DNA from 4 places in the Peribacillus sp. BM1 genome. Region 1 is predicted to be linked to each of the others. Evidence: riboswitches for the same ligand, from Rfam matches in the RefSeq annotation. Region 1 holds a riboswitch; each other region holds the start of a gene.
The links. Region 1 has a riboswitch for cyclic di-GMP ahead of AC1MGI_RS19705 (type II secretion system protein). Riboswitches for the same ligand answer to the same signal wherever they lie in the genome.
Positions count from the first base shown of each region.

Region 2: another riboswitch for cyclic di-GMP. It lies ahead of AC1MGI_RS21545 (aspartyl-phosphate phosphatase Spo0E family protein); the one in region 1 lies ahead of AC1MGI_RS19705 (type II secretion system protein).
Region 3: another riboswitch for cyclic di-GMP. It lies ahead of AC1MGI_RS03375 (methyl-accepting chemotaxis protein); the one in region 1 lies ahead of AC1MGI_RS19705 (type II secretion system protein).
Region 4: another riboswitch for cyclic di-GMP. It lies ahead of AC1MGI_RS14780 (aspartyl-phosphate phosphatase Spo0E family protein); the one in region 1 lies ahead of AC1MGI_RS19705 (type II secretion system protein).

Region 1 is NZ_CM155259.1:4,116,755-4,122,807, forward strand. It holds gene AC1MGI_RS19685 (LysM peptidoglycan-binding domain-containing protein) at 1-31, opposite strand, end outside; gene AC1MGI_RS19690 (PilN domain-containing protein) at 31-621, opposite strand; gene pilM (type IV pilus biogenesis protein PilM) at 630-1,601, opposite strand; gene AC1MGI_RS19700 (prepilin peptidase) at 1,619-2,374, opposite strand; gene AC1MGI_RS19705 (type II secretion system protein) at 2,626-3,066, opposite strand; cyclic di-GMP riboswitch class II at 3,382-3,465, opposite strand; gene AC1MGI_RS19710 (type II secretion system F family protein) at 3,533-4,741, opposite strand; gene AC1MGI_RS19715 (type IV pilus twitching motility protein PilT) at 4,741-5,781, opposite strand; gene AC1MGI_RS19720 (GspE/PulE family protein) at 5,794-6,053, opposite strand, start outside.
Region 2 is NZ_JBWXPJ010000002.1:139,513-145,565, reverse strand. It holds gene AC1MGI_RS21550 (protein-glutamine gamma-glutamyltransferase) at 221-1,090, shown strand; gene AC1MGI_RS21545 (aspartyl-phosphate phosphatase Spo0E family protein) at 1,359-1,508, opposite strand; cyclic di-GMP riboswitch class I at 1,544-1,626, opposite strand; gene AC1MGI_RS21540 (hypothetical protein) at 2,081-2,254, opposite strand; gene AC1MGI_RS21535 (DUF4179 domain-containing protein) at 2,480-3,502, opposite strand; gene AC1MGI_RS21530 (sigma-70 family RNA polymerase sigma factor) at 3,486-4,022, opposite strand; gene ltrA (group II intron reverse transcriptase/maturase) at 4,542-6,053, opposite strand, start outside.
Region 3 is NZ_CM155259.1:674,508-680,560, reverse strand. It holds gene AC1MGI_RS03385 (response regulator) at 1-636, shown strand, start outside; gene AC1MGI_RS03380 (DegV family protein) at 1,243-2,085, shown strand; cyclic di-GMP riboswitch class I at 2,641-2,729, shown strand; gene AC1MGI_RS03375 (methyl-accepting chemotaxis protein) at 2,896-4,605, shown strand; gene AC1MGI_RS03370 (EAL domain-containing protein) at 5,015-6,053, shown strand, end outside.
Region 4 is NZ_CM155259.1:3,053,788-3,059,840, forward strand. It holds gene AC1MGI_RS14760 (HTH domain-containing protein) at 1-145, shown strand, start outside; gene AC1MGI_RS14765 (PadR family transcriptional regulator) at 564-848, shown strand; gene AC1MGI_RS14770 (DUF2812 domain-containing protein) at 902-1,441, shown strand; gene AC1MGI_RS14775 (hypothetical protein) at 1,745-1,918, shown strand; cyclic di-GMP riboswitch class I at 2,420-2,502, shown strand; gene AC1MGI_RS14780 (aspartyl-phosphate phosphatase Spo0E family protein) at 2,537-2,686, shown strand; gene AC1MGI_RS14785 (VOC family protein) at 3,041-3,529, shown strand; gene AC1MGI_RS14790 (YhfM domain-containing protein) at 3,780-4,205, shown strand; gene map (type I methionyl aminopeptidase) at 4,360-5,100, shown strand; gene AC1MGI_RS14800 (hypothetical protein) at 5,812-6,053, shown strand, end outside.

The sequences.
Region 1 (6,053 bases):
GAATCAACGACACTACTTTTTGGGAAAGCATTATGACCCTACCTCCCCATGTATTGATGCTTGAATGGCTGCTTTGTCCACCGTTAATTCATATTGTGCATTGTAACGTGGAAGGATAGGCTCCGCTGTCACACCATCCCCAAGCTTCTCGGTTGAAAGGGTTTGTAACTTAGCTCCTGAAATAATGGCTGAATTTGAAATACTTTTCAAGTAATAAGCTGCCTCCCGGGAAGAATCGAACTGAACAGTAAGCTGCACAGTCCCATCTTCTTGATAGGAAAAATCTACGATAAACCCTCGTTCAGGTAATAATGAAGATACAGTTCTCATGATGAAAAAGGTTGAACTTTGATGTTCTTCAACCCATTGAATCGCCGCTGTCAATTCACGCACAGATTTGGACTCAACACTCTGAGTTCGCTCTTTTTCCTTCGCGACTTTTAATTCTTTAGTCAACATTAACTCTTGCTCCAGTTCTACCAATCGGGCCTTCTGTGCTTGATAGGTAGTCATGAAGAAGAATCCACTGACCAATAGCACGATCCCCGTCAACAAAATCATGAGGACAACGGTACGTCGTTTTTTTTCTTTTTTAGGTAATAAGTTAATATCTACAAGCATGTTGACACCTACTTTAACGCTAGTCCAATACATTCAGCATATACAGGAGGGATGTTCATTCCTTTTTTCGTTTGAAATAGTGGTTCAAGTAATGGCTGAACGGATACTTCAATCGCAGTATGTATAGCCGAATAAAAAGTTTCCATACAAGGATGGTCTCCTGACAAAACGAGCTTTGAGATACGATGATTTCCTTTTGTAAGATTGAAATGATAATAGGATAGAAAACGTTCGATTTCCATGGTAATATCCTGAGATTGGCTGTTTAATTCGTTCAGTGCACCCACCCAAGAATAAAATTCCGAGCCACTGCGACTTTTAGAAAGTTCAAAGTGCTCATCATGAAATTCCAAAGGATAATGACGCGAAAAAACGGGTTTATGTTCGTTAAAAACAGATAAAACAAATGCATCTAACCCAATTTGCACCATTAATACATGCTCATCCTGCTTAGCAAGACCTAGATGATAATACATTCTATATAGCGATAGCACTGATAGATCTGCAATGTCAGGTTTAAGAGATGCCCGCTTTAATAATGCTGTAAATTCATGTAACACGGTTTCTCTTGAAGCAAATAACAACACGTCTCGGTTTTCAGCCGTTTTTTCTAAAGGCACAGCTTCGATTAAAGGGTCTGCAAAAGGCAGATGGATGCTCTGGCCCAATTCCATATATAAATAGCCATTCAGTTCATGATCTGGAATTTCATTCGAAACATGAATTTTCCTAACGATTACCGTTGAATCAGGTACACAGAAAGAAACTTTTTTCCCTTTAAGCTTCCATTGATCGACCATTTCATCGACAATCAGTTCGAGCGTTTCACGATCTTTAATTTGCCCCTCAACGATCACACCATCTGGAAGGCTCTTTTGCCCATAGGCTAGCAGTTTTCGCTTTTTTCCAGATTCCACAAACCGCATATACCGATCTTTAATGGCTAGATGAACCCGATGTTGTCTATTAAATGCACTCACTCTCTTCATCACCCGCTTCAATAAAACATAGTAAAGTAATAGTTTAAGATTTCATTCCCATAAAAATAGGAAAGCAACGCACCCATTGCAATAAATGGACCAAAAGGAATCGGCTGCCGTTTCTTATAATTCCCCCATATCATGCCAGCTACTCCATACAAGGCTCCAAAGAAGCTTGCCAAGGCAAAGGTAAGGAGAGTCAGCTTGAGACCGAGAACCAAGCCCAACACGAAAAACAGTTTAATATCTCCCCCACCCATGCCGCCTTTACTAATGACAGCAATGAAAAAAAGCAGACCAAAGCCAACGACCGCGCCGACAAACATATCCCACCACGGATCTAATGGCACGACTAAACGGCCAACTAAAACAAGAGGAACAAAAAACAACAGCACTTTATTAGGAATAATCATATAGACAATATCAGATACAAAAATAATGACTAACAACGAGATGAAGGTAAGTGCAATTACTAGTTCACCTGTCCATCCAAATTCATAGAATGCAAGCATAAACAATAAACCCGTTAAAAGCTCATTAAGTGGATAGAGCGGCGATATTTTCGAATGACAGTTCCGGCATTTTCCTCTTAAAAAGACATATGACAACACAGGCACCAAATCCGTAGCTGTCAACGTTCTTTTGCAAGTTGGACACTGTGACCGCGGCCGTACGATTGACTGTTTCTCCGGTACCCGAAGACCGACGACATTGTAAAAGGATCCGAGAACTAAGCCTAAAATACCTATGTAGCTGTAAATAAATAGTGTCATGGATTTCTCCCTTTTTGTTGGAGTTGGTTTCCTTATTTTCAATAAATCATCCTTCATACCGGATGTGGTGCTTTAACGTCATGTTGGTACTTTTATTATACAGGAAGTTGGATTGAATTGGAGATGATTATTTGATGAAGATTTAGTAGATTGATAAAGCAGGACCATTATTATTGGATAAAAAAAGCACTCCTTGTGGAAAGGAGTGGAAAATTACCTTATGTTATACTCTTTAGCAATATTTATAGCATTTATTTAACATCCGTCCTAGTTAATTTCGATACATCATTATTACTTGTAATCCCTCTCTCTGCACCTTTTAGCGTAACTGTATATGTTACTTTACCAGTTGTTGCATCTTTAGCTATTCCAACCTGCTCTGTGGTGTATTTGTCTCCATCAGGATCTTTAAGTTCTGACTCAAGGTACCCAGCCGTCATTAAATCAGTTGACGTGATACCATCTTTATCATTCAATATGGTCTGATCATTCGCCGCAACAGCCAATCTCGCTGCCCCCACCAATTGCTGCGCATTCGCAATATGTGCATCCTTCTTACTATTATCAATAATGTTCCCAATACTCGGCACCGCAATTGCTGCGATAATCCCTAAGATCACGATTACAGCCAAAAGTTCCACTAGTGTTAACCCTTTTTGGTTGTTAATAAGGCCTTTTATTCGTTTAATCATGTACGTTCACTCCTCAGTTCATTTTTTTATGTAATCTAACACGGTGTAATAAAACAGCTTGAAACTTCATACAAAACCTAAAAGGGCGTTAAAACGCCACCAGTTACTATGAAAGATCGATCATGAAGCACGCTACACTCACCTAATCACAATGATGGCGGTGCGGAGCCGGGTTTTCGGATGCTTTCTCGATCATATAAGTAAACCCGCTAAGTAGATTAGCTATATGAATAAGTCGCGAGGCCCCGTTCCCATGTCCTTCATACCAAAAAACCGCCACGTTTATATTTAAATTCAAAAATAATTTTGAATTAAATATACATTGGCGGGTTGCACTACTCACTCCTGATCATTTAAGTGCCCAGATAAAAATGATCAATCACAGTTTCCAATCTATTTATATATTGCTAGTATATAAGACTCATTCACTAGTTGACAACTACTTTTTCTACTATATTGAACATTTTTATTGGATTTCGTTAAATATAGTGAACATCGGAACGGCAATGGCTGCCACAATGCCTCCAACAACTACTGCTAGAAAGATAATGAGAAAAGGTTCAATGAGAGATTTCATTTGGTTTGTTGCATTGTCTACTTCCATTTCGTAAAAATCAGCGACGCGATCTAGCATGACATCCAAAGTACCAGATTTTTCACCGACGATGATCATTTGCGTGACCATAGGCGGAAATGCCCAGTGTCTTTCCATCGGAATGGCCATGGACTCGCCTTTTTCAATCGAAAGTCGCGACTGTTTCATCACCTTGGTTAACACTTCATTTCCTAAAATCTTTTCCACCATTGTTAAAGATTGCAAAATTGGCACAGAACTCTTGAAAAGCGAGCTTAATGTTCTCGTCATTCTTGCAATCTCCGCCTTTTGAATCAGTTGCCCGAAGATAGGCATTCTTAAAAGCCAATAATCAAGATAGTATTTCATCTCGTTATTGGATCGTATATAGCGAATGAAGATATATAATCCAACTGCTAATAAGAGAAATACCCACCAAAACCTTTCAAAAAATCCGCCAAGATTGAGTACTAGCTTTGTAAAAAAAGGAAGCTCACTACCAAATGATGCAAACATATTTGCAAAAGTAGGGACAACGGTAGATAGCATAAAAATGATAATCCCTACACTCAAGCATCCAACCGTTGCCGGATACATCATCGCCGATTGTATTTTTTGCTTTGTCTGATACTGTTTCTCAAAATAAACTGCCATCCGTTCCAGAACCTCTTCTAGATTCCCGCCAGCTTCACCCGCTCGCATCATATTTATGAAGAGAGGCGGGAACACATTTCGTTGCTTTTCTGCTCCTTCAGAATAAGGGTTTCCTTCTTCTAAACTTTGCACAATATGTTCTAATGTTTTTCGCAGCAGTTTACTCGATGTTTGTTCCGCCAAAATCTTTGTCGCTTCTACAACACTGATCCCTGCTTGAATTAATGTTGAAAACTGGCGCAGATAGATAATAAAATCACGATTTTTTATGTTTTTTCTACCCAAGGAGATTTCTTTATATAAAATGCCCCTTAGTTCATCAATACTCGTCACAGCTATCCCTGTTTCTCTTAGCCTTGTGACCGCCTCTTTTCGTGTGTCCGCCGTCATTTTCCCTTGTTTTTTTCTTCCCGTCCGATCTCTACCCTGATAGTGAAAAACTGGCATTAGATGATTCCTTCTTCTAAATAAGGGAGGGCAGAATAAGAATCAATCTTCCCTTCTTCCACTAGTTGTTTAATCGACATTTCCATCGTTTGCATGCCAGCCGATTTACTTGTCTGCATCACACTTGCAATTTGATGGATTTTTTCATTACGAATTAAATTTTTGACAGCAGCATTATTCACTAGAATCTCGATTGCCGCCACCCTTCCTGCCCGGTCTTTTGACGGCAATAAACGCTGTGAGATAATCGCAGATAAGACGGAGGCAAGCTGAACACGGACTTGCGGCTGCTGATTGGGTGGGAACACATCAATGATCCGGTCAATTGTTGCCGGTGCATCTGTTGTATGCAAGGTGCCAAGTACTAAATGACCCGTTTCCGCTGCGGTAATCGCTGTTGCAATCGTTTCTAAATCGCGCATTTCTCCGACTAAAATAATATCAGGATCTTGTCGCAAACAAGCGCGCAGGCCATTTGAGAAATTTTGTGTATCAAAACCAACTTCCCGTTGATCAATAATACTCAATTGATGTTTATGTAAATACTCGATTGGATCTTCAAGCGTAATAATATGTTTCTTCATGTTTTTATTAATATAATCAATCATCGCAGCAAGCGTCGTTGATTTCCCGCTTCCAGTCGGTCCTGTCACTAAAACGAGCCCTTGCCTTTTTTCAGATATCGCTTGTAAAACAGATGGTAGCTTCAATTGTTCTAAAGTCGGAACTTCGGTTGGTACGACTCGAATCGCAAGGCTGATACAAGAACGTTGATGATAAGCATTGACCCGGAAGCGCGAAACGCCAGGGATTCCATATGAAAGATCCAACTCTCCTTTGTCCTTAAACGCCTGCCACATCGATTCAGGAATCATTACTTTCGCCATTAATTCTGTGTCTGCTGGCGTAAGGATGTCTTTTCCATACTGTTTAAGATCACCGTGAAGTCTCATAATCGGCGGTACACCTACCGTTAAATGAATATCAGATGTCCCTAAATCAAAAGCAGCTTTTAAAATATAATCCAATTTCTCTTTCACAGATCTAGCCCCCTAATCATGTCCCGCTACCCGTAGTACTTCCTCTACCGTTGTCAATCCTTGCTTGGCTTTTAGCAAGCCATCGTCAATGAGAAAAATCATCCCATTGCGAACCGTATATTGCTTGATTTCACTAAGCGGCTTGTTATTCATCATCATCGATTGAATCGTATCATCGATATTCAATACTTCATGAATCGCAAGCCTGCCATGATAGCCACTATTTTGACAGCTTGAACATCCTTTGCCACGATATAAAGATTGCACAGGTA
Region 2 (6,053 bases), on a different replicon from region 1:
CGATTGTGAAAGAACATAATGGGAATTTTAAATAACTTTATTGTCAATCAATATTTGTAGAACAAGAAAAATTTAATTCTTTTTTCTGCATTCTTAGCATATGTAAGGATCAGGGTTCTCGACCACAGCGATACCCAAAATTAAAAATAGACAGATTGTTTTTTGTTTAAATACACTAGGTAATAATACAATGATACTTAAGCTTGAAATGAGGGATAGTATGATCCAAATATCGGGGAAGGATATTCAACAAAGCGGCATGTGGCCGTCTGGTAGTATTGAAAGTGTAATTATTCAACGAATGCAGGAAGATAAGATCGTTAATTCGTATCAATCCATCGAGGAATTATCGTTTGAACTCAAGTTACGAAAAAGCATCATTGCAAGTGCAAAAGCTATGAACCAAGGTGATGCGCAGTTTGAAATCTTAGCAAATTCTCGTTGCAATCCTCAATACTGGCATTTGACAAATACCGGCGGATTCCAGCTTAGGCATGATGTAATACCATCTGATGCGATACAAGACATTTACAAGAATAGTTCACTATATATGTTTGAATGTGCCACTGCAATAGTGATTATCTATTACCATGCCGTTCTAAATAGTATGGATGAACATTTATTTAATCAATTATTCCAAAACCTCTATTTATACAGTTGGCATGTAGATCCTGATCTCGGTATACAATCCATTCATACGGATCATTACTTACCTGGAGATGTTGTTTATTTTAATAATCCAGACTTTGATCCAGAAACCTTCTGGTGGAAAGGAGAAAATGCCGTTGATCTTGGAGATGGTACATATTTTGGACATGGATTAGGAATCAGGACAGCTGAACAAATGATTCGAGCTTTGAATAAAAGGAGAAAACCAGGGAGTACTCAATTAGCCTATCTGATGAATTTAGTCATAAGGCCATCTTTTAAACATTTGGTGAAATTAGCGATGCTGCCACGTGGTTATACGACTAATAAAATTCAACATGTCGTAATAAACCATAACGAAAGTTCGATTTCATATGATCGATATCTATTCTATTTAAATAAAGTGTACAATCAGATGACCTATATAAACCCATTTCCATGATGATGGGTTTATTAGTTTTTAAATTAATTCATTAATAAAAACTTTCATGACCAAATTAGTGGGTTGGTTAGCCATTCTTATTGGCACCTATCTTTTGAATCAAATTCGATAGAAGTTGGGTTTTCGTTACACCACTAACTGGCCCTTTAGTTGAACAAGGCTTTAAAGTATCACATGAATACTCTATACAAATCTAGTTAACATAAAGTCTCTTATAGCCACTGAAAAAGGATCTTCGGCTGGAAGATCCTTTTAAATGCTTGTTTAATTAAAACGCCCTATGTTTTTGGTAAACCATGATAAGCTGATCTAATTTTTGACTGCAATTAATGGTGTCGTGGCTATTTAAGCCTGTTTCCTTTGCAATCAGAATTAATTCCTTTTTCAATTTATTGATCCTGTTTTCTAAATCGTCCATCCAATAAGGTAACCCCCTAAAATATGTATATTATTTTAGGCAACTCAGCCATCATAGTCAAAACTTTAGACCTGTAGTTTTGCGTCCTTATTTTTCAATAAGTTTGCCTTTTCTCGTTATATATTACTGTAATTAGATTCCGAAATTTGTCTCATTTTGTTGTTGCTATCGGAATAATTGCCAAGAGGGTGGATTCATGGATCCTTTAACAATATGGTCCTTTAGTTGAACAAGAATCTAAAGGTAATTTATGGCCAATCACAATCATATGTACCTTAAATTGCATGATTTTTTTAATCTATGTTTGTGAAACATTACTATATCAAGGATTGAACTATTTGAGACGGAGTATATTCTGACCTTGATTCCGAATGGATACCGTTTAACGAAAATAAAAATGAACCCATAACTAAAAACAACTTCTATAAGCATACTAAAGGAAAAATACTGAGGTGGGTTTAATGTATGATAAATGGATTTATAATCATTTCATCAATACTCTTTTTTTTCCTGTAGTAGTGATTGATGGAACGATAATAATATCAGCTATCTTTATTCATCTTGTAAGCAAATCAACAAACAGTTAGTAAAGAAATACCCCTTCTACTAGCTGCTTGTTTTATTAACTCTATTTCATAACACATAGCTTCAGACAAGATACCTTTTTTGATATTTATGTTTATTTCATAATAAAATTTAACTAATAAATCCATTGGAAGCTTATCGTATAAAGTTTCACCTTGCAATCTTTGTCGCCTCCTTTTATCTATTTTCTGAAAATTATACCAACGGGAAATTTATTTTTCTACTAAACTAAATGTAGATATGTATAGGTATCATAACTTATGAGTTATGATACCGTTTGTTTTAGCGAATTTAAAAAAGCCGATTTCTAATTTGAAATCAGCTTAAAAATTTAGTTATTCAATTAAAGCGCCCTTTAGTTGAACAAGGAAAAGTTAAAAAGCTAACTATTTTTTAAATAGTTCCACCTCACCAATTCCTTCTACAATAAGTTCTAGATTTTGGGAATTGTTATAAGATGTAATTGGGAAGTTTGTTGAAATAATCGTTTCGTTATTTTTTGTACTCTTTCTAAAACCAGTTGCCCGATAATCATTACCATCCTCATCTATGATTTTCATATCTACATCATTATCATATATTCCATCCAACGAAAATGTTAGATTTAATGATGTTGGATTTGCGCTGGCTTTGGAAACTTGAATGACAGATGACTGATCCTGCATTGCATATTGAATAATTACATTTGATTTTTCTTTATTATTGTTGGCGAGTGACAGTCCCCAATTTCCATCAATTTTTTTGAATTCTCCCGTACTGTAGAAAACATTGATACTTTCCACTTCTATTACAGCGTCTTTTAAAGGAGGGATAACACCTTCATTAGAATCGGATAACACATCATATTGAATTCTTCCCGTTTTTACATCCAATATTGGATTTTGAACCTCAGCACCAGATATATAATTATTGTCACCTTTCAAGGGTTTTGTATCTGGAATAAATTCATCGATGTATTCTCCATCACCATTTTTTAATCGGTAATCCATCGAGACCTCTCTTACATTATTTAAATTTGAGGGATCTTCAAATACTAACTGAAAACTTAATCCCACTTTATTTGCGTCCGAAAAATGCTTATCTAGTGTTACTTTAATACCTTGATCGGTAACTGAACTATTATTTTCTTGTATAAACCCATTATTTATGGCTTGTTCTATGCCCTTATCTCCAAAGTTAAAGAATTCGTTGATACTAGCCATTACGTTTTCATTTGTAAGAACTACACCAGTTACGATAAGAGCGCAAGCAGCAGTTGCTGCTCTTTTCCAAATGAAGTTGACTGTTTTCTCCTTTGATTTAGCTCGTATAATATCATAGGATTGATCCAGAGATTTCCTTACCTTAACAGGTATTTCTTTCTCTTCACTCATAATCTGATTAAACTCTTTTTCAAAGCAATTTTTCATATACCATCACTCCCTCATTTTTATAATAGTTGTTTCTTAATATCGATTTGGCCCTAGAAAGTCTGGATTTAATAGTCCCTTCAGGCTCCTTTAAAAATTCACTAATTTCTCTAACATTTAATCCGATAATATAATATAAAATAAGGGCTAACTTATAGACTTCGTTTAAACTATTAAGAGCATCATCTAGTTCAATTTTTTGAAATTCATCATCTCTCTTTTGAATAAGTAAATTCTCATCAATGACCGAAACGTTCTTGTTCTTGTTGAGTAAGCTGTTACATTTATTGATTAAGATTTTACAAATCCAAGTATTGAAGTACTCATCATTTTTTAGAGTATGTAATTTTTCATAAGCCGAGATAATAGCATCCTGCATAGCATCAGCTACATCTTCATCATTGTTCAACAATCTACTTGCAGTCCGGTACAATACATCCTCGTATTGCTTTACAAGTGAAACAAACGCTTCTCCATCGCCCTTTTTTGCCTTTTTGACCAAAGCTTTAAGTGATCCCATTTCAGCACCCCCTAACTAGTTGTTTTGTTTTTCAATATATTAGATATGTAAGATAACCAATTGGTTGCATTGATAAAATGATTTTATAAATCTCTTGAAAAATAAGATGATAGACATGTTGGACGTACAATGTGTCAAACAGCAAGTAGGCTTCCTCTAATGAAATCAAAATAGACTGAACGGTAAAAAACCGATCAGCCCATAAACTTAAAAGAAACATAGATTCCCACTGCTAACTCATCAATAAACCTTGCTATTCGATCCCTCCATTACCTATCCTGTCCTTGAATGGGAAGTCGTTAATGAAGTAAATGCCTACAAAATTCCTTCTATATTTTAACATAAATATCCGATTTCGTTTTAGAGTATTATTTAGTTAAAGTAGCAATAGGTAAGCCTTTGAAGTCATCTCCAGCTTTTCCCCTGCTCCGCACCGAACGTGCTAGTTTCCCAGCATTCGGCGCTCCATCTATCGATGTATACTGGATTATAAGTTCTTCGTTACCCTTAGACGTGAGATTAATCTACCTTTTCAAGCCCACATTCCATTCGGTATTGGTTTAGTTTCTTTATCATTGAAAAATTTAAACCGAATTTCTGTATTTCTGATGTGATTATTTCTGTATTTTTACGATGCACTAGCCGATGGATGTCCCTATGAAGGATGCGAAGATTGTTGAATCTGTCCGTTCCTCCAAGATGTGTTGGTACATAATGATGGCAGTGAACTTCATTAGCGGTTAGATTCCAACCTGTGATTTCACATTTTCCAATCTTCATACTAAAACGGCTGATGCGATTATCCATATACTCAACCGTCCTACCTGGAAGATTTGCCTTCATTAGTCTGCTGATTTCTAGGCTGACATTCGGCTTCAGTTTATCGTAAATTCTCTTTCTGCCTTCCTCCGTAAAAAGGGATAGGGTTGGACTAAAGTTCATTGCATTTACTGTTCTAACGTCCCCAATCGGAAACAGGTGGACTCCTGCGATTTTGAACGTTTTAACTTGTGTGCTATAGAACTTTTTGTAAGCAGTACTAGGATTGATTGGATGTCCATATTTCCCCACGGGACGAAGGCGATTATACAGAAAGGCTTTTAATTCGTAGGCAAGACGTGAGAATTCTAGATTGACATGTGTAGCTCGGTTAAAATAATTGTGAATGCCTAAAACAAAACTGTTAAAGCGTAAAACATTTTGAGTGGTAGGGGATGCTTTTATCCGTAGGATATGGATTTTAGCTTGTTCTTTGAGTTTCTCCCGCTTCTTCCGTTTAATGCCCGTGTGGGCAACTCTTTTACTTCTCTTCTTATTCGCTTTAATTGTAAAACCTAAGAATTCGGATTCTCTTTTTCGCAAATTTACGATTTGCGATTTTTCCGGTGAAATGTCTAGTTTTAACCGTTCCTTGAGGTATGATCTAACCGCGTGATACCACTTTTGAGCCGTTTTCCCATCTCGGCAGAGAATTTTAAAATCATCCGCGTAGCGGACAAGGTACCCTTCTTTGAGACTTGTGCGTTTCTTAGCGTACCTTTCTCCAGCCTTAGATTTATAGTTTTTCGAGAGAGGGAAGAACTCCCATTGGTCAGCAACCCACTGGTCTAGGTCGTTTAGTACCACGTTCGATAATAGAGTTGATAAAATCCCACCCTGAGGGACGCCTTTAGATGGTACACCTTCTTTATCAATTTCGGCCTTTAGCATTTTAGATATGCAGGCTAACACTGTTCTATCATGAATGCCTAAATTCCATAATTGTTTGATAAGAAGTGTATGATTCACATTATCGAAAAACCCTTTAATATCAAGCGCAACTACATAATGTAGCTGCGCTTGATTAATTAAAAATTGTACTCTTGCCATGGCATGATGAGTAGACCTTAACGGTCTAAAGCCATAGCTGTGTTTGTAAAAATGGGCTTCAGCAATTGGCTCAAGAACCTGTTTAAAACACTGTTGAATGATACGGTCAAGAATACATGGAATTCCAAGCGGTCTTAGATTACCATTTTCCTTTTCAATCCA
Region 3 (6,053 bases), 960 kb from region 1:
GTAAAAAAAATCCTGGAATTTGAATCTGCATTTGATGTAGTTGCAGAAGGGGATGACGGTTGTGAAGCGATGAATTTAGTAGAAACGCACCGCCCAGATGTGGTGATCATGGATATTAATATGCCACAAGTAAGCGGCGTGGAGGCAACTAAATTACTCATTGAGCGCTATCCAGATGTGAAGATTATCATTCTATCAATTCATGATGATGAAAATTATGTCACCCATGCACTTCAGACTGGGGCACAAGGGTATTTGTTAAAAGAAATGGACGCAGATGCTTTAGTAGAAGCGGTGAAAGTAGTGGCAGATGGCGGATCGTACCTACATCCGAAAGTTACTCACAATCTAGTGAAAGAATATCGTCGAATTGCTATTGAGCAGATGACAGAGAGAGAATCTTCCCTATATATTCCTGAAATTAGAAAACCACTTCATTTATTAACGCGTCGGGAATGTGAAGTGCTTCAGCTTCTAGCAGATGGCCAAAGTAACCGTGGAATAGGTGAAACACTATTTATCAGTGAAAAAACTGTGAAAAACCACGTCAGCAATATTTTGCAAAAAATGAATGTCAATGACCGTACACAAGCTGTCATTTCAGCGATTAAAAACGGTTGGGTTGAAGTGAAGTAAAGTAATGATTGGATGTCCACAGCTGAAATGTTGGAGGAAACCAAAGGAAATCGTCTAGCTTAATCGATGTTACAACGATTAAGACTGGGCGATTTTTGCTTGGGGGGGTTCAGACAGGACAAAAGAAAGAACCTATTACGTCTAATTGAGGTCCCGCGATTCGAAATCTGACTTTCACGCGCGGGGAATTATGTCTCGCAATCCAAATCCAAGGGCTCACGATCTAGACTTAAAATTGCAGGGCCACATTTGTTTTGACGACTTTCTGTTAAAGGTAACACAACATTATAATGCGAGCAGAGACGGTATCGTATAAAGTGAAACTTCAATTAGTGGGTTTTTCTTCATCGCCCACTGATTGTTAGTCCCGTTCTACTGTCGCTAAGATCTTCGCTACCACTTCGATCAATCGACAGTACGAACCCGATTGGTTCAACTAAACCGCTGAAGATCACAGCGGTAAGTTTCACTGTATCTCACCAATCGGACTTTTCCGCTACCTCGATTCCTCTAAGCCTTGAGGTAGGAGCTTTACTGCGCGTTAATGCGGGATAAAACGGTAATTAAGTATAAACGAGAATAATGAAATAAGGATGGTAATGTTTTATGAAAACGGCAGTTGTTACGGACAGTACCGCATATATCCCAGAACTAATACGTAAACAATTTCATATACATATGGTTCCGCTTCACGTAGTGATTGGTAACGAGGCGTATCGTGAAGAAATTGATATAACGGCGGATGATTTTTACAATGTAGTCAAAACGGAGGACAAGCTCCCGACAACCTCTCAGCCACCAACAGGTTTATTTATCGAGAAATATGAGCAATTAGCGAAAGAGTATGATGCAGTCGTGAGTATCCATTTATCGAGCGGAATTAGCGGAACGTATCAAGGCGCGATTAGTGCAGGAGATATGGTTGAGGGTCTGGATGTGTACGCTTTTGACTCTGAAATCAGCTGCTATGTACAAGGTTTCTATGTGCTCGAAGCAGCTAAGATGGCCTTAGATGGAAAAAGTCCAGACGAGATTCTTGCCCGATTGAAAGTTATCAAGGAATCAGTACGCTCCTATTTTATGGTGGATGATTTGGCACAATTACAGCGTGGCGGACGTTTAAGCAGTGCACAGGCATTGATTGGCAGTCTTCTTCAAGTCAAACCAATCCTTCATTTCTCAGACAAAGTAATCGTTCCTTTTGAAAAAATCCGCACTCGGAAAAAAGCTATGAAGCGAATCTCAGATTTACTTGGTCAAGATTTGGCTCAAGGTGGTACGTTTAAAGCAGTGATTATCCATGCAAAACGTGAAGAAGAAGCGAAAGAATGGAAAAAGGAACTCGAAGCGTTATATCCAAATGTTGAATTCGATATAAGCTATTTTGGACCAGTTATTGGCACACATCTTGGTGAAGGATCGATGGCGATGGGTTGGTATAAGGTATAAGAACGTCTTACCTCTGTTGGGGTGGGCGTTTTTTGTTGGTTCAATTTGGCTTGAAAATCTAGCTCCGGCATGAAAAGAGCTCATTCCGGCACGTAAATCTTGAATCTGGCACGAAAAGAGCTCACTCCGGCACGTAAATCTTGAATGCGGCATGAAAAGAGCTCACTCTGGCCCGTAAATATCAAATCTGGCACGAAAAGAGCTCACTCTGGCCCGTACATCTCATTTTTCAGTTTGTAATCTTGATCTACGGTACAGGGAGCTCAGGTTTTCCGCGTGAAATAGGCTTGGGACCGGACTCTTTTTTTCATATTGCTATAACTTTGCATAAATCAGTCATAATTATGAGTAATCGAATGAATATCTTTTGAAAAAAATGTCATCTAGTTCATTTTAGTGGTTTAATTCTTGATATTCGTAGAGTTATATCGAACTACGTTATTACATCTTAGCTAGTACGAAAGGATTACTCGTAAAATTGAGTGGGTATTCTGTCTTATTGGTAGTGGCCATGGTATAATTTCGATATATCAATAGATATGTAAGATTTACCATTCTAGAAAATAGCAAACTTCATCGAAAGGGGAGGACGCAAAGCCGTGGGTCTAAAGTCACTTGTGGACAAGGATCGCCAGGTTGCCAAAAGGAAAAGGATATCTAAATAAATAGGACACACTAAATTGTCATAATAGTTTATTAATAGAGTGAGAGACTATCTGAAATAAGTACAGGTATAGCTGGACTCTGTTTTTTTTTTGCTCAAATGAATTTGAAACTAACTTTAAAAGGTACAGAAAAGGAGTAGGAATCATGGGATTACGTAATGCTGCAATCGGTAGGAAACTGTTCGTACTAATACTTATTTCTTTCATCATCTTTGGTGTGATTGGTGGTACTGGATTCTATAATTTGAATCAAATGGATAAAAAATCAGATCAAATGTATTGGGATGCTCTGCTTCCTGTGAAATGGCAAAGTCAAATTCGCATAAATACAAGGGCGATTGATAATAGTACACTCGAGTTGTTGCTTACATCCAATACAAAAGAGATACAGGTATTAAAAGATCAAATTGACGCGTTAAAGAAGGATAATGAAACGTTGATACAGGCGTTAGATAAAAGTCTTTTATCTGAAATTGAGGTGGAACAACTTTCTCAATTTAAGACCGAGTATCAGAGATATTTGAATGAGGTAGAGAATGTATTTAAATTGGCACTTGCAGGTGATAAGGGTGTAGCGTATACAGAATACAAGCAAGACGTACAGCCTGCACGTGAAAAGTCCAATTCATTAATGAATGAAATAGGCGTGTATTTGGAGAAATATGCGGATGACCTAGTTAAAAGCAATACAGCAAGCGCTCAAGATAGTAAGAATTTTATTATCATTATCGTTATTCTTACTATTTTGATAAAAGGTGTGGTTGGATTTATTATTACTCGGATGATCGTCAATCCGGTTAAAGAAATGCAGACACTTATGGAAAGTGCGGAAAATGGCGATTTAACCGTTGAAGGAAGCTATCGCTCCAAAGATGAGATCGGCCAATTAACGCTTTCTTTTAATAAGATGATATTGAAGTTACGAGAGTTGATGACGCAGGTGAATATCACTTCTGAACAAGTAGCTGCTGCCTCTGAAGAATTGACAGCAAGTTCAGAAGAGTCAAGTAAAGCGAGTGAGCAAATTGCAAACACCATTCAGGAAGTGGCACAAGGAGCAGAACAGCAGGTGAGAAGCACAGAAGAGAGTTCGAAGGTCGTACAAGAAATGGCGTTAAGTATTCAACAGATTGCTTCTCATGGCCAAGGTATATCTGCCAATTCGGTCGATACTTCACAAAAAGCCGTGGAAGGGAATGAAGCGATTCAAACGACGATCGAACAAATGAATTCAATTAATCTGACAGTTACGCAATTAGCACAAATTGTAAAAGGATTAGGTGAACGTTCAAAAGAGATTGGCAATATCATAGAAGTGATCACAAATATTGCCTCGCAGACGAATCTACTCGCATTAAATGCTGCGATCGAATCGGCAAGAGCAGGTGAACATGGCAGAGGGTTTGCTGTAGTAGCGGATGAAGTACGCAAACTAGCCGAACAATCTGCTGAATCGGCTCAGAGCATTTCTGGCCTTATTACATTAATCCAAGATGAGACAAACCTTGCTGTTCAATCAATGGAACAAACAACTAGCAAAGTGACTGATGGCATTGGCGTAGTGAATAAAGCGGGGGAATCTTTTGCGCAAATTCGCTATTCTATTGATGAGATATCGGCGCAATTACAGGAAGTATCTGCTGCTTCCCAACAGCTTTCAGCAGGGTCTGAACAAGTCCTCCAATCAGAAAAAATATTAGCTGAAATTGCCGAGGAAGCGGCATCAGGCACACAAAATGTAGCAGCCGCGACGGAGGAACAATTGGCATCGATGGAAGAAATCACATCATCCGCAGCCACGCTCTCTCTCATGGCTGAAGAATTACAAGCGCAAATTGGGAGATTTAAAGTGTAATAAAAATTCTTTATCAAGGCTGCCTTAAAGGGTCTGACTTCACACTCTATACAGCGTTTATTGTGTTATATAAACAGTATATTGTAGATGTGGGTCAGACCCTTTTGTTATAGGGCAGCCTCGATTTTGCTTATCTTACAGAATTATTCAGTTCAAAAGTGTGGTATTATTAACAAATAAAAACATAAAAGGTAGATTCTATTTGTTGTGATACGTATGATAATAACGTTGTAGGAACGTAAAGCCAAGATTAAACTGTTTTTTCATGGAAATCGACATATATCTTTATTGAAAATCGTATGTCCACCTTTTTGGGGGACCTTTTTTGTGGTGATCATTAATGAGATGCAGAATGAGAGGGATTATTGAAATGGAAGAGTCTTTTCAAAGGAAAACCAGGGGAACTAGCATGAATTCAATGACCAGGGAGGAAGACTTTCATTCTCTCATTATCGATCACCTGAATGCGGTTATCAAATTGGACGTCAGTGGGAATCTACTAATCTATAACGAAGCATTTGCCCAGCAGTTTGGCTATACGGAACAAGACTTCGATGGACCATTTTTAGATAGTTTTATACAAGATTATACATATGAACAAAAACAATATTTCGAAGAAGCTCTCTTAGGTCAAACAAATAGGTTCAATTGCTTAGTCCTTTGCAAGAATGGTAACACTCGCTATACGAATGTTACCCTTGTTCCGATCGCTACACCTGATGGCGTGGAAGTGTATGGGATTATAAAAAATATTTCGGATCTAAAGGAACAGGAAAAAGAGTTTTATCTGTCAAAAGAAAGCTTTAATACCATTGAAGAAATCGGCAATATGGGCAGTTTCCATTACGATATGATGAGCAATAAGACGTATTGCTCGAAACAAAAACGTTTGATTCTAGGCATTAGCGAAGAGGAAAACTTTTCGCCAACATATCGGCAAATTCTAGAGTTTGTCCATCCAGATGATCATCCGAAACTTGAACGGGCCTTCGGGCAAAGTTTATTAAACAATGGCAGTGCTCATTTTGAATGTAGAGTTGTGAGAAGAGATCACGCCATTCGTCATGTATATGTGCAAATAGAAGTCCTTTTTGGAGAAAAGGGTCTTCCGGTTCGTGTAATCGGGTTCATTCAAGATATTACGAACAGTAAGCATACTGAGTCCAAGCTTACGGAAAAAGAACAGCAGTTTTCCAAAGTTTATAATAATCTTGATGTAGGGGTTTGGTCTGTTAATATGCAGACTGGACAATTTATCCTTTATTCGCAAGGGATTGAACAAATCTGCGGCTATTTGGCAGATGATATGAAGTATAATACTTCATGGTCAACGATCATTCATCCTGAGGATTGGCAACAATATATGGATTTACACGATGAGTTAGCAAAAGGAAACACCGTTCGTCATCAATACCGTATCATTCATAAGAACGGTGATATTAAATGGA
Region 4 (6,053 bases), 1.1 Mb from region 1:
AACACACTCTAAAAGAGTATACAGAGGGTTTTATTTTGATGAAGACATATTAAGCATCATTGATCGTGTTCCTAAAAACTATAAATCTGAATTGGTGAATGAATCATTAAGGAAAATATTCAAAGATAAAGGATTACTAGAATAAAAAGAGGTTGGATACCTTTTAGATACCCAACCACTTTTTTTTAGATAATTGACCTTATGTAAACTAGTTTTGTATAGAGTATTCATTTGACACTATGGGACCTTGTTCAACTAAAGGGCCAAATAATTGCACAAGGTATTAAAGAAATTTCCTCGACACTATAAATGAGATAAAACAATGATAGGAATAAGAAGAGATTGAAAAAATCCTAATTTATTCACATTAAATTGAGAAATTAGGATTTTTAATATTGAAATTTCCTTAACGTTGTGTAAATCCTCATTTTCTTGACGCTACCCAAGCTAAGAGAGGCTTTAGTGAAAGAAGAATTAATGGACTTCTAATTGACTTGTATATCATTAAACGATACATTATACTTAATGATATATCATTTAATGATATACGAAGGAGGAGTATCATGGGAAGAAATGTCTCATTAGAAATGGGGGATCTGACGGACACAGCTTACTATATTTTATTGTCTTTAGTCGATGCGAAGCATGGTTACCTCATTATGCAAACGATTGAAAAAATGACCGATCAGCGATTTTTAATTGGACCTGCCTCTATGTATACAACAATCAAGAAACTGTTAGCTACCGAATTAATTCAACTGTTTGATGACCATAATCCGAAAAGAAAAACCTATATTGCAACAGAAAAGGGCATTGAACTTTTGAAAAAAGAAGTAAAGCGAAGATGAGAAATGGTATTACATGCAGAAGAAGTATTTAACAGAAGAGGGGAGCAGTTATCATGAAAAAAGTTAAATATATTTCTAGTTGTGGTTTAGCATTTTTTGAAGAGCAAGAGATGAAAACGCTTGCCGAATATGCAAAAAAGGGATGGATTTTAGAAAAATTTGCAGGGATGGGATACAAACTAAGAAAAGGGGAACGTAAGAACATTGAGTATTCACTGGATTATCAAAAGGAAGAAGATGATGAGTATTTTGCCTTCTTTGAAGCTACTGGATGGTCACATGTATGCTCTGTAGGAAATGAGATTCATATATTTAGTGCCCCTACAGGAACCAAGCCAATCTATACAGACAGACCAACTACTATTGAAAAATATGAACGAGAAAAGAGGTATATGGGGAAATCTGCTCTTCCATTCTTCATTTCCACTGTTGTATTTTGGTTGCTTAGTGTCTTTAGTCATTGGGGATGGGTACCTGAAAGTATCGGGAACATTTTTCAAGTGTTGGGGCTGATTTCCCTCATCATTCTTATCCTTCCAGGCTTGCCATATCTTTCTTATCAATTTAAATTATTGAAATTACGAAAGGAATAAATGTCTCTATATCGATTAAAAAAGTTCGGAAACAAGCAAAATTTTCACTATCTGGGTGTTTTAATTTAACAAGCACAAAAGGATCTTCCAGTGAAGATCCTTTTTCAGTACCAATAACATAGCATTATGTAAACTATTTTTGAATATATAATACATCAATATACATAAAATAGAGTATATAGCATAGTCAGAGTAACTTTTCTTAAGTTATGACACCTATACATATCTACATTTAGTTTAGTAGAAAAATAAATTTCCCGTTGGTATAATTTTCAGAAAATAGATAAAAGGGGGCGACAAAGATTGCAAGGTGAAACTCCATACGATAAGCTTCCAATGGATTTATTAGTTAAATTTTATTATGAAGTAAACATAAATATCAAAGAAGGTATCTTGTCTGAAGCTATGTGTCATGGAATAGAGTTAATAAAACAAGCAGCTAGTAGAAGGGGTATTTCTTTACTAACTGTTCGATGATTTGCTTACAAGATGAATAAAGATAGCTGATATTATTATCGTTCCACCAATCACTACTACAGGAAAAAAAAGAGTATTGATGAAATGATTATAAATCCATTTATCATACATTAAACCCACCTCAGTATTATTCCTTTAGTATGCTTATAGAGGTTGTTTTTAGTTATGGGTTCATTTTTATTTTCGTTAAACGGTATCCATTCGGAATCAAGGTCAGAATATACCCCGTCTCAAATAGTTCAATCTTTGATATAGTAATGTTTCACAAACATAGATTAAAAAAATCATGCAATTTAAGATACATATGATTGTGATTGGCAGCCTTATCGTTCTAACGCATACAGGGGCTTTAAGGTATAACGTATGCATAAATTACCTTTAGATTCTTGTTCAACTAAAGGACCATATTGTTAAAGGATCCATGAATCCACCTTCTTGTCAATTATTCCGATAGCAACAACAAAATGCGACAAATTTCGGAATCTAATTACAGTAATATATAACGAGAAAAGGCAAACTTATTGAAAAATAAGGACGCAAAACTACAGGTCTAAAGTTTTGACTATGATGGCTGAGTTGCCTGAAATAATGTATTATTTTAGGAGGATACCTTGTTGGATGGACGATTTAGAAAACAGGATTAATGAATTGAAAAAGGAATTAATTCTGATTGCAAAGGAAACAGGCTTAAATAGCCACGACACCATTAATTGCAGTCAAAAATTAGATCAGCTTATCATGGTTTACCAAAAACATAGGGCGTTTTAATTAAACAAGCATTTAAAAGGATCTTCCAGCCGAAGATCCTTTTTCAGTGGCTATAAGAAACTTTATGTTAACTAGATTTGTATAGAGTATTCATGTGATACTTTAAGGCCTTGTTGTAGGTTTGAAATAAAGTCGCGATGCTTTACCTCTTTGGATATGGTTATCTAAAGGGGCATTTTTATAATGAAGGGAAAGAACATCTAAATAAGAGGTGGATTAATGAATTGTTAATTGAAAATAAATTGTTCCGTTAAAGGGACAGTTTGTTGAATAAAGAGGAAAAGCTATTAAGCAATCGAGAAGAAATCTTTAGGAGACATATGTGATAAAATTAGGAAAAAGGAGGTATGAAATATGAAAATCCATAGAATAGATCATGTGGGTATAATCGTCAATGATCTTCCTGCCGCGAAAGCGTTTTTTCTTGACTTTGGCCTTGAAATGCTAGGGGAAGGAAAAGTGGAAGGCGAGTGGGTGGAGCGGATGAAGAGGATAATAGGGCTTCAAGACGTTAAAGAGGAAGTTGCAATGTTGCGAACGTTAGAAGGTGACGCAAATATAGAACTAGTAATGTTGCGAACGCCAGACGGTGACGCAAATATAGAACTAGTAAAATTTCACACGCCATCAGATGAAAATGGCATACAGCGTCCTTTATCAAATACTCTGGGTATCCAGCATATTGCCTTTGCTGTTGAAGATATTGAAGCCCTTGTTACCAAATTGACAAAGAAAGGCGCAGGACTTATTGGTGAGATACAAAACTACGAAAACGCTTATAAATTATGCTACGTTCGTGGGCCAGAAGGAATTATTTTGGAGCTGGCTGAGGAAATTAAATAAAATATCCAATCTTTTTTATCAAAACAGCAAAATCGTTGATAAGAAAAGAAAACACTTTGATCAATCTTTTTTCAAAATGGTTTCTTTTCTTTGGCTGCTAAATAAGGGTTGGTCCAATACTTTTACTCAAACTTTATTCAAAACCTACACATGTTCAATTAAAGGGCCAGATTGCGGAATAAGTGTCAGGGTTATTAAAGATCTATTTTGATTTACATGATTGTCGAATTAGAATGGAAGGAGTAAGATTTTGCCGAGAAGAATTACTTTGTTGCTATTTTTATCTTTCTGCACGTTCCTTTTGTTTGGTTGTCAATCCCAAGATAAAGAAATGACACTATTAGATAATATTTCATCTATTTCTATTTCCGACTCTAATGGTTATCGTGGAATGAATGAAAATTATTTTATGACAATTGATGAAGATACGCGTATATCAAAGATTGAGGAAGTTTTAAAGGATGCAAAAGGCAAAAAACAAAAAGTTGATGTTGTTAAAGAAAAACCAGATTATGATATATTAGTCCGTTATAAAAATGGGGAAATCCACGGATTACATCTTGTACTTGGAAACACAGGGGAGAAAAGCAGTATAATGTATGTTGGACACGAAGACAATGGATTCGATATTTCTTCTGAGGATACAAAAATATTAACGGACATGTTAGATAAATAATATTCCGTAATCGGGCGCTTTTCCCTAATAAGGATTAGCACCAATATCCCATATAAGGGCCATATTGTTGAGGAAAACGCGTTCCTTTTATGCTAGAAACTAAATGGAAAATGGAATACAAATCATAAAATACTTTAAAAAGTGAGGATATACAATGGTTGCAAAGACTGAAGAGGATTTTAATGGATTAAAAGTAATTGGAGAAATTTGTGGAGCGATTCGAGATGAATTAGTCCGTTGTACGAAACCTGGAATTACCACAAAAGAACTCGATGAAATTGCGAGAGAGATGTTTGAAAAAGCAGGAGCCCAATCTGCCCCAAAAGGAGAATACGATTTTCCTGGCTTTACGTGCATTAGCATAAATGAAGAAGTAGCGCACGGGATTCCAAGGAAACGGACCATTCAAGAAGGGGACATTGTAAATATTGATGTTTCAGGTTCAAAAAACGGGTATTTCGCAGATACTGGAATTTCCTTTGTAGTAGGAAAAGGAGAGACAATTTTACAGAAAGTATGTGACGTTGCTAAAGAAGCATTCGACGCTGGACTTAAGAAGGCAAAACCAGGTTCGAAAAAAAGCGCGCTCGGAAAAGCTGCACACAATGTAGCAAAACAGCATGGCTTAACAGTCATAAAAAATCTTACTGGACACGGTATTGGGCGCTCAATTCATGAAGCACCAGAACATATTTTCAATTACTACTCTCGCTGGGATGACGAAATTTTAAAAGATGGTATGGTAATTGCCTTTGAACCTTTTATTTCTACATTTGAAGAGGAAGTTTTCCAATCCAAAGATGGCTGGACCTTCTTAACCAATGAAAGCTTTGTGGCTCAATACGAACATACGATTATTCTTACCAAGGAAGGACCGATTATTACTACATTGTAAGACCATTAATACCACAAACGGACGCTTTAATTTAACAAGCAGCTAAAAGGATCTTCCAACCGAAGATCCTTTTTCAGTACCGATAAGCGTGATTATGGTAACTAGATTTGTATAGAGTATGCATATAATCCTTCGGGATCTTCTTCAACTCCCATGAAAATAAAAAAAGCTCAAAATCCAGAAAAAACCACAACAAAATAAACCCAGTAAAAACGCTTTTTAAAAAAAGGCTGAGCCTTATGAGTGATCAGATTGAGTTTGGTAAATCGTTAAACAAGAACTTCCAATCATAGCAAATTAGGTAGAGGCTAGCGCGACGACCGAAAAAGGATTAATCTCCCATGAGTGCTACCCATAAAGGGCGCGACAGTCGGTGGTACACCGTGGTCGTCGGAGTCAGACTAACGGATGGGCTCAAAGGCACCATAGTTCAACGACCTTCTTCGCCAGCTAATAAAACATTATCGACATAGAGATCAATTTTCATTCTCTGTGGTGAAGCGCTGATTTTTGCGCTTCATGGATGGCTAACGGGGCAGGTTAGTTTAACTAGAATACCTAAGCCTATATTTTAGAAATTCGGAGGGGGCTTGAGCACAAAAAACGTATTATATGGAAAATCATATAGGAATAGTACCTTACTAGATTAAATAAAATGATAATAGGAAGAAATGAGGTGATTTTATATTAGAGAAACTTAGAAAAATTAATATGAAAACTGCTGTATTTATGGGGATTATTTTTTACTCTTTGACTATCTCAATCCATGTTCTAATTATTAGCGGCATTATTCCATTCACATGGGTTAATGGCGGACGCTCTGAATCCTTCGCTACGCAGCTACCAATATCTATTATCAGTATAATTATTTCTATTATTGGAGGAGTGTTTACGCTGATTGTTGGCAGAAATATACTATATACATACAAAAGAGGAATAACCGTTATATGCTG